3 regions of the Chryseobacterium sp. HNCC26DJ240 genome follow, and region 1 is predicted to be linked to each of the others. Evidence: riboswitches for the same ligand, from Rfam matches in the RefSeq annotation. Region 1 holds a riboswitch; each other region holds the start of a gene.
The links. A riboswitch is a leader RNA that binds a small molecule or an ion and turns the genes downstream of it on or off. The one in region 1 is predicted to bind cobalamin.

Region 1 (3,281 bases):
CCGATAAATGAACCTGATACATTGGTTTAACTTCGATTTTTGCACCGTGAATATTTCCACCGCTTGAAACATCTATTAAATTAACACTGTGATCTTTCAGAACTTTTGCAAGGGCCACACTGTCTTCAATATCCCATCCGTTTTCTGCATATTCTGTTCCTGAAATTCTTACAAACAAAGCAACATTTTCATTTAATTCTTCATTGACAGCGTCAACAATTTCAAGTAAAAAACGAATTCTGTTTTCAAAACTTCCGCCGTATTCATCTGTTCTCGTATTGGAAAGTGGTGAAAGAAACTGATGCACCAAATAACCGTGTGCCGCATGAATTTCAATCACATCAAAACCAGCATCCACAGCTCTTTGGGCTGCAACTTTAAAATTCTGAACCTGCTCCTTGATTTCCTCAACAGTTAAAACATGAGGAATTCTCTCAGTCGGGTGATAAGGAATTGGGCTTGGAGCTAATGTTTCCCAGCCTTCTTCAAGAGAAATCTGTTTGTTTTCCCATGTAGAACCTTTTCGTCCTGCGTGTGCCAGCTGAATTCCTATTTTGGATTCTGTATTCTGATGCACGAAATCAACAATTCGTTTCAATGCGTTTGCCTGCTCATCATTCCAGATTCCCATGCAGTGATTGGTGATTCTTCCTTTTGGTTCGACAGCTGTGGCTTCCACAAAGATAAGTCCGGTTCCGCCCTGCGCACGGCTTACGTAATGTACGAAATGAAAGTCGTTTGCAAGTCCGTTATCGCTGCTGTACATGCACATTGGCGACATTACCCAGCGGTTTTTAAGTTCTACATTTCTGAAGTTGATTGGTGTGTATAACATGAAGTTTTGTTTTAAAAATTTAAAAATACGAAATAACAGTGAGAGTTGGGGAGGAATTTGTTGGAAGATGGAAGGCGGGAGATGGGAGATGGAAGATTGTTGAACCCAGCGGGTTCTGTTGCATATTCGATTCATTGACTATAGATTTCTATTACGGTTATTGATATTGAACCCTGCGGGTTCTGTTCGATGCAAATGTTTTTTAACCATAGGTTTCACCTACGGCTACTCGTATTAAACCCTTCGGGTTTTGTTGCGTGTGTGTAATTATCAGTGTTAACGTTTAGTCTTGTGGGATTTTTGATTTACAATAAAACAAATTTTGTCACCGTTGGAAATTGTTTTACTTTTAGCTCCCTTTATTTAATTTGAATGAAAAAAGATTTTCAGATCCATTTTGAGCATTTTACTGCAAAAAACGAGTTGACCGAAACCGAAATTTCCCTTTTGGAAGCTGCAAAAAAAGCAAGAGAAAATGCTTATGCTCCCTACTCCGATTTTTTGGTCGGCTGCGCTGTGCTTCTTGAAAACGGTGAAATTTTTTCAGGTAACAACCAGGAGAATGCCGCGTTTCCGTCGGGACTTTGTGCTGAGCGAACTGCAATTTATTGGGTGGCTGCCAATTTTCCGAATGAGAAAATCAGTAAAATTTTTGTTGTGGGTGGTCCGAGAAAATCTTCAGAAAAAACACCTCCTATTCCACCTTGTGGCAACTGCCGTCAGAGTTTAATGGAATACGAAACCAAACAGAACCAGAATATTGAAATCTATTTTGCGAGCCTTACCGATGAAATATACAAAGTCAGTTCGGTAAAAGATTTACTGCCGTTTTATTTTGACTCAAGCTTTTTGTAGAATTTTTAAAAAAGGCATTCTTAAATTATTAATTTCTCATTGTCAGTTCTTATTTAAAAGCTTAAATTTGCAACGTTTTAAAAAGGGAATTCGGTGTGAATCCGAAGCAGACCCGCTACTGTAAGTATTTTTCTGAAATCGAGAAAATATAAGTCAGATACCTTTCTAAAGCATTTTTTTGATGAAGCTTTCGTGGAATGAAGCGCAGTCGGTCTCTTTTCCTTTTTGCATTTTGCAAAACAGGTTATTACCTTCTACCTTTTTCATTCAAAGGAATTCTTCTGAATTTTATTTAAACTGAATGAAATATTTTTACTCTTCTGCCCTGCTAATGATGCTCGCTGTACCAGCAACTGTTTTCGCACAAAAAACAGAAACCGACAGTATTGAAACCACAGTAATACGGGATATTATTTTTAACAGAAAGCGTCAGGAAACAGGAGTCATTTCTTCACAGAAACTCTCCGGAGCAGAACTGGAAAAGCTCAACAGCACTTCTGTTGCTGATGCCGTACGTTATTTTTCCGGAATTCAGGTGAAGGATTATGGCGGAATCGGTGGGATGAAAACGGTAAATATCCGTGCGATGGGAACGCAGCACGTTGGGGTTTTCTATGATGGAATTCCTGTGGGTAATGCTCAAAACGGAACCGTTGACCTTGGAAGATTTTCTTTGGATAATTTAGAATCTATTTCTCTCTATAACGGACAGAAAAGCGAAATTTTTCAGGCGGCCAAAGACTTTGGTTCTTCGGGATCTATTTATTTGCGTAGCAGAACTCCATTTTTTACAGGTTCAAAGAAAACGAATGTCAATTTTAATTACCGTTCGGGATCTTTTGGTGTGGTAAATCCTTCCATTTTATTGGAACAGAAACTGACGGATAACATCAGTATTTCTTTAAATACGGAATATCTTACAGGACACGGACGATATAAATTTCATCAAAAAGTAGCTTTACCCGACGGAAGTCTGGGGTGGGAACGAAGCGGAATCAGAGAAAACGGCGACATCGAATCCCTCCGTGCTGAGGCCGGTGTTTTCGGGAAAATCAATAACGGAATTTGGAAACTGAAAGGTTATTATTACGATTCTGAGAGAGGAGTTCCGGGCGCTATTATCAGAAATGGGGATATTTCTTCAAGCAGACAATGGGATAAAAACTTTTTTGTGCAGGGAAGTTTTGAGAAGGAAATTTCATCCAAATACAAGTTTCAGATCAATTCTAAATTTGCTGATGATTACACCAGATATTACAATGATAATCCCGGAGGAACACCCTTATTTATTGACAATATTTACAAGCAACAGGAATTTTATGTTTCAACTGCTCAACAATATTCGCCATACAAATTCTGGAAGATCAATCTTTCGGCAGATTATCAATACAATACTTTGGATGCCAACTTACGACAGTTTGCTTATCCTCAAAGACATACCGAGCTGATTGCTTTGGCAACTCAGTTTGATTTCAATAAATTTAAAATTCAGGGAAGTGTTTTGGGAACTTTTGTTCAGGAGAAAATTGAGAACACAACTTTTTCGGTTCCGCAGAACCGTTCAGAATTTACACCGACTGTTTTTGCATCC
Region 2 (3,281 bases), on a different contig from region 1:
AAACATCATTACCACATTAATATTCATTGTTTTAACAAGTTTTATATTTGATTTTTCTACAATGATGTGTATAGCAAACTGTTTACTCTTATCATGTGTATATTTTTTTATTTGGTTAATAAAGAAACTTAGGGTAAAAAAAAACGATGACATTTTTGAAATCAATTCACACTTTATTAAATGTATTTCGACGAAATCTTCCGATTACAAAGGGTATGCATTGAACCCTTCAGCTTATTTAAAAACCTTTCCACTGAAGCAAATAAAATCTGTTACGATAAAGAAGAAATTTCTGCAATTTACTTTTGAAAATGAAACAATTACTCCTCGGGAACTCACCCATCAGGAAGTTTTAGATATTTATGAATTTGTACGTAAAAAATTTCCTCAATTAAGTGCATAACTGAATGAAGAAAATACTGCTTATCTTTTTGGTTTCTTTAAATCTGATACATTGTAAAAAAGAAACACAGGAACAGATAACAACTCACGTTAAATTTGAAAAGAAAACTACGGAAAATCATACATCAAATGAAGACATTCAATATTTTGAGTTTAAACCAGATTCTATATCGAATGTAAATCTCAAAGGATTTGATGTGATTAGTTCATTTTCCTATCAAGGAAATAAATTTGTTACGGGATATTTTACACCTGTAGACGGAAAAATCGTCAATCCAGATTCGGAAACTGATTACGGACAACGGCTATTGGTTTTGAATAACAAAAATGAAATTATATTTAAAGGTCGAGGTTCCGGCGACACCTATTTATATCAGCCAAAATTTTACAAGAACAATTCGAACAATAAGGTCTTAATCATTTGTCAAATGGCTTTTGAATATTTCTTCGGCGGCGAAGCTTTTTTACTCAAAAACAATAAAATTCAGTACATCGGAAATTTAGATATTGAATCGGATGATATGGATAAATCTTTAACTGATATTATTAATATCGAAGAAGCAAGCAGTGACATTATCTTTAGTTTTAAATCTGATTCTTTATTATTAAAACCTGGAAGCGAAGATATTATGATACCCAACAACAACGTAAGATATATATACAAAAACTCTCGACTTACTTTGAAAAGATAATGCTATGTAAAAAGTCGCCATTCTCTATCAAATAAAAGCTTCACATTAAATACTCAAACCATGCGTATTCTTCACCTCCGCCATCACAAAAGTGCTGTGCGTACTGCCGATAGAATCTACGCTTCCCAATTTATTGAAAACAAAATCCTGATAATGTTTCATATCTCTTACCTGAACTTTTAAGAGAAAATCAAAATCGCCGGAAATATTATAGCATTCAGCAACTTCATCGATATTCAGAATATCTTCTACAAAGCGGTTTCCCACCGAACGGTCATGAATTTTCAGTTTGATTTGACAAAAAACGGTGAAACCCCGATTCAGTTTTTCGGCTTCCAAAACTGCAGAATAATGTTTGATATAACCTTCATTTTCCAGTCTTTTTACACGTTCAAAAACAGGTGATGTTGAAAGATTAATTTCAGCAGCGAGTTCTTTCACGGTCAGCTTTGCATTCTTTTGAAGGATTCTCAAGAGCTGCACATCCTTTTCATCTAGCTTTTCCACAGGATAATTTTCTTTTTCAAGGTTTAAAATTCAAATTTAAAGTAATTTATTCTGAAAATATATATTAATAAAGCTTTATTTCCTTTATTTAAACCATTTACCAAAACAAAACACTTCAATAACTACTTTTACAGAACAATTAATCTTTAAAATAAATTTTTAAAAAGGAAAGGGTTTTACGTAAAGTAAATGAAAAGGGAATCGTGTGAAAATCACGAGCTGTCGCGCAACTGTAAATAATATCCCAAAAATTTTTATTGAAAACATATCCACTGTGAAAATGGGAAGGATGATAAAAATTGTTACAAGCCAGGAGACCTGCCTCTTCTGGAAAAAACAGATTTTAAAGATATTTTTTAATCCAAAATCTTTAATTAAAATTAAAAAAATGAAGACACACCTTCTCGGCTACCCGCGTATTGGAGCCAAAAGAGAGCTTAAAAAAGCCAACGAACAGTATTGGGCGGGCAAAATCACATCAGAAGAATTATTAGAAGTCGGAAAAACCATCAGAGAAAACAACTGGAAACTGCAGAAGGAAGCGGGAATTGACCTTATTCCGTGCAACGATTTTTCGTATTATGATCAGGTTTTGGATATGACGTTGACGGTTGGAGCAATCCCTGAACGTTATCAGGAAATTGCTTTGAAAAAGTCTGAACTGGATGTTTATTTTGCAATGGCAAGAGGTTTCCAGAAAGACGGTCTGGATATTACCGCAATGGAAATGACCAAATGGTTTGATACTAATTACCACTACATCGTTCCTGAATTCCAGAAAAATCAGGAGTTTAAATTATTCTCCAACAAAATTATTCAGGAATTTATTGCTGCAAAACAGTCAGGAATCAATGCAAAACCTGTGATTATCGGTTTGCTGACGTATTTATTATTAGGAAAGGAGAAAGAAGAAGGTTTTGATAAATTGGATTTAGCGCAAAACTTAGTTCAGGTTTACATTCAGATTTTAAAAGAACTTGAAAATCACGGTGCGGAATATATTCAGTTTGATGAGCCGTTTTTAGCTTTAGATTTAAATGAAAAAGCGAAAGAAACGTATCAGTTTATATATGCTGAAATCAGAAAACAATTCCCGAAATTGAAGTTAATTGTTGCGACTTATTTTGAAGGATTAAAAGACAATCTTTCATTGGCAACTTCGCTTCCAATCGATGTTTTGCATATTGATTTAGTTCGTTCTCCTGAAGAATTGGATGAAGTTTTAAATACAATCCCTGAAACATTAAGTCTTTCTTTAGGAATCGTGGACGGAAGAAATATCTGGAAAAATGATTTTCAAAATTCATTAAATATTATTAAAACAGCCGTTGAAAAAATTGGTTCAGAAAGAATCTTCATTGCACCATCTTGCTCATTGCTGCACTCTCCTTTTGACCTTGATTCCGAGAAAAATGAAGAAAATTTATCTCCTGAAATCAAGCAATGGCTGGCTTTTGCAAAACAGAAAGTGACTGAAATTGTTAATTTAAAAAAATTGGCTTCAGAAAATCCGGATTATAATGCTTTACAGGCTTTAGCGGAAAATAAAAAAGCGATTGAAAACCGTAAAATTTCAACATTAATTCATAATCAGGACGTGAAAAACCGTGTTGATGTGTCGACTGAAGAAGATGCGCAGAGAAATTCGCCGTTCAATGTAAGGAAGGAGGCTCAGCAAAA
Region 3 (3,281 bases), on a different contig from region 1:
ATTATTTTGGCTCAGATCTTATTTCCTTATGCTAAAAACAGAGCAGATATTGATCTTTTGAGAGTCATCAGAATGCTTTCCATTCACGATTTGGTGGAAATTGAAGCGGGCGACACGTTCATTTTTGATGAAGTTGCAATGGTAGGAAAATTTGAAAGAGAAAAATTGTCTGCACAAAAGATTTTCGGAATTTTAGATGAACCCATCCGTTCAGAATTCTTTAATCTCTGGCTAGAATTTGAGGAAGAAGAAACGCCGGATGCTATTTTTGCTTGTGCCATCGACAGAATTATGCCTTTCATTTTAAACTCACACACTTCCGGAAAAAGCTGGACTGAAGCCAAAGTAACCGAAGCCCAGGTAAGAAAAATCCTTGAAAACGCTATCTGCAGAGCATCAGAAGAAATGGAAGAAGCCTTTCATCACTTAATGAATCTTAATTTGGAAGCGTTAAAAGTTTTAAGATAAATGGAATCTCACGCAGATTTTGGTAATTGAGCTGATTTTCTTAAAGTTTAGTCTGATTTCAAATTTTATTTAAAACACTAAGGCTTCGACGAACTCAGCCTGAAAATACATAAGTTTTAAACGTTTAGTATTAGAGATGTCATGCTGAGCCTGTCGAAGCATTTTGCAACACCTCCTTTGTGATGAGTAGTTGAAATAATCTTAGCCATATATATATAAGATAGATTCAAAAAGTAATGTTGTTGTTGGTAAAAAGTCGGTAAGAAAATGTGGGTAACTTTTTTCGGCCAAGCAAGAAAACATTAGCTATATTTTATTCCGACAGTTAATAATAATTCCTACTTTTGTGTCATATTCCGAAAATGTTCAACCTATTTAGGAATATGGTACAAAAGTAGAAATAGAAATGAAAATAAAAAAGATATTATTCAGCATACTAACCGCTCTTGTTGTAATGATAGCAATATTCCTTTATATGAATAAGGATAAATTTGTCTATGTAGGTTCAGTAAATATTATTGAAGTCGATTGCAGCAAAAAACGTCAAATCCTGAGCGAAGTTTTAGAAAGTGACCAGAGGATCAGAAAATCAAATGAACTCATCAAATACGCTAAAGAAGATCATAGGAATCAGGAATTAGTGATCAGCATTATTGAAAAGTGTGGTATGCCAACATTAAAAGAGGTCGATCAAAGACAAATGGACGCCATCTGGTTGGGACTGCAACATAGTACTGAAGAAATCAGAAAAAAGTATTTTCCACAAGTAGAGAAAGCTGTTGAAAATGGAGACTTATCTAAAGGACAGTACGCATTGATGAAAGATAGGATGTTAATGGACGAAGGAAACCCCCAAATATATGGTTCACAAATAAAAAATGGTAAATTATATAAATTAGAAAATCCTGAAACTGTGAACGACAGAAGAAAAGAAATGGGAATGGAACCCATTGAGGATTATTTAAAGAATTTCAATATTCAGTTCAATCCGAATTAACAATACAATATATAATCATGTAGACGACTCCAGTCATCATTAAATGATTGTGTCTCTCAGAAACCGAAATTTAGATCTTATTTAAAGAAATAGAAAAAGGTTTCAGCGAACAGTTAAGTTTTCCGAAACCTTTTAAATAAAGACTGAAAGTGATAAGTGGCAGTCAAAAACTACCGTTCATCTATTATAAAATTTGAATTGGTTTCTTAAATTCGTCGATGGCTACAAAGGTAAAATCGCCTGTAATCGCCTTTTCTCTTTCGTAAGAATACATCTGTTCGGTAAAAATCTCAACATTCACTTTCATACTCGTTTTTCCCACGTGAGAAACCTTTCCGATTAATTCTACAATAGTTCCGGCAGGAATTGGTTTTTTAAAATCAATTTTATCACTGCTTACGGTTACCACACGTTTTCTGGCAAATCTTGTGGCCGTGATAAAGGCAACTTCGTCCATCAGCTGCATGGCAGTTCCTCCGAAAAGCGTGTCGTAATGATTGGTTGTGTTGGGAAAAACGGCTTTGAAAATTCGGGTTTCCGAGGCATCAATTCTTTCTTCTGTAGTCATATTTCATTATAAATTTGTGCGAAAAATGAACTTTACTGAAACAAAAAGAATCTTTCAGGAACGAGAATTCCCGAAATAACATTTGATCAATAAACTTCAGATCGCGAAAGTTTTTTGTTTGAAGAAACAGGCAGGTCTCCTGACTTGTAACATCTCTATTCCTTCCCATGCCTTGTGCACAGTGGTTTTTATAAAGACTTAGGTTACTTTACAGTTGCGCGACAGTTCGTGATTTTCACACGATTCCCTTTTCATTTGCGGCTAAGCAAAACCAGTTTCCTGGAAGATCATTTTCGGTGATTTTCCGTCGGCAAAAGTACAAATAAAGTTTGATTTAAATTAGGGTAATCTTTTTTCTAAGTAGCTGCGGAAAATTTGAACCATTAAGAAAGATTAAGTTGTTAAGAACAAACTGACTGCAGATTTTTTAAGGTTTACCGAGGTAAATGATTAAGCATTACTCTTAAATCAATTTTATTGATTCTTAAAAAAGCTTAACCGATTAATGATCTTAACGTTTAAAATTGCAAAACTATTCAGGATTGTTGTAAATAATCTGACTTATTACTTTTCCTTCCTTCACTGTCCAGAAAGTGGTGTATCTGTTTTCGCCTTTTCCGTTGATCATATAAATGTAAATATGATCGGCATCCATCGCTGTTACACCAATGTTTTCGAAATCGGTTGTTGGATCAAATAAATTTTTAATAGCGTCACGCACAAAAACAGTTCCTCGCCCTGGCTGCTGTACACGAATGGATTTTACTTCTGTCAGGCCTTCAGGCAGGGTTTTTCCGATGCCCCAAGGTTTTGCTTTATCAATTTTAATGATGTTTCCGTCGGCATCTTTTTCCTGTCTTTTAAAACTGGCGTTGGAAGGGTAGATGTCGATCACTACTTTCGTACGTTGTGCAGTCGGAAGTTTTTCATTGGAATTATCTGTAAATGTGTAAGATCTTCCGTTTTTAGATTTTGAAGGTGTAAATTTCGGAAGCTGATCGATGAAAGCGACACGGTCTTTGTTGACCATACCTTCTTTTGTAAGGCTGTCGTATCTGACGAATGGTTTTTCGTCGTCGGTTTTTTCAGGATATTTGATCCAAATCCATTCTGTTTCTCCGGGAGCGGGTTTTACGTAAACGAAAACATCGCCTTTTTTCATTCTGATTTTATCAACGATTTTGCGGTAATCTTCCTTGTGTACACGCACCATCGCATAACCTTCCTGTGCCTTTACAACTCCAAACG

Region 2: linked by a shared signal. The riboswitch ahead of metE (5-methyltetrahydropteroyltriglutamate--homocysteine S-methyltransferase) and the one ahead of AC2A1G_RS02995 (TonB-dependent receptor plug domain-containing protein) in region 1 are both predicted to bind cobalamin.
Region 3: linked by a shared signal. The riboswitch ahead of AC2A1G_RS11080 (acyl-CoA thioesterase) and the one ahead of AC2A1G_RS02995 (TonB-dependent receptor plug domain-containing protein) in region 1 are both predicted to bind cobalamin.

The regions. Positions count from the first base shown of each region.
Region 1 is NZ_JBXUGK010000001.1:660,382-663,662, reverse strand. It holds gene AC2A1G_RS03005 (NADH:flavin oxidoreductase/NADH oxidase) at 1-835, opposite strand, end outside; gene cdd (cytidine deaminase) at 1,208-1,690, shown strand; cobalamin riboswitch at 1,738-1,873, shown strand; gene AC2A1G_RS02995 (TonB-dependent receptor plug domain-containing protein) at 1,992-3,281, shown strand, end outside.
Region 2 is NZ_JBXUGK010000007.1:84,907-88,187, reverse strand. It holds gene AC2A1G_RS14645 (hypothetical protein) at 1-403, shown strand, start outside; gene AC2A1G_RS14640 (hypothetical protein) at 408-1,094, shown strand; gene AC2A1G_RS14635 (Lrp/AsnC family transcriptional regulator) at 1,140-1,601, opposite strand; cobalamin riboswitch at 1,756-1,941, shown strand; gene metE (5-methyltetrahydropteroyltriglutamate--homocysteine S-methyltransferase) at 1,990-3,281, shown strand, end outside.
Region 3 is NZ_JBXUGK010000005.1:99,282-102,562, reverse strand. It holds gene AC2A1G_RS11090 (HD domain-containing protein) at 1-468, shown strand, start outside; gene AC2A1G_RS11085 (DUF6624 domain-containing protein) at 944-1,465, shown strand; gene AC2A1G_RS11080 (acyl-CoA thioesterase) at 1,650-2,033, opposite strand; cobalamin riboswitch at 2,146-2,324, opposite strand; gene AC2A1G_RS11075 (hypothetical protein) at 2,566-3,281, opposite strand, start outside.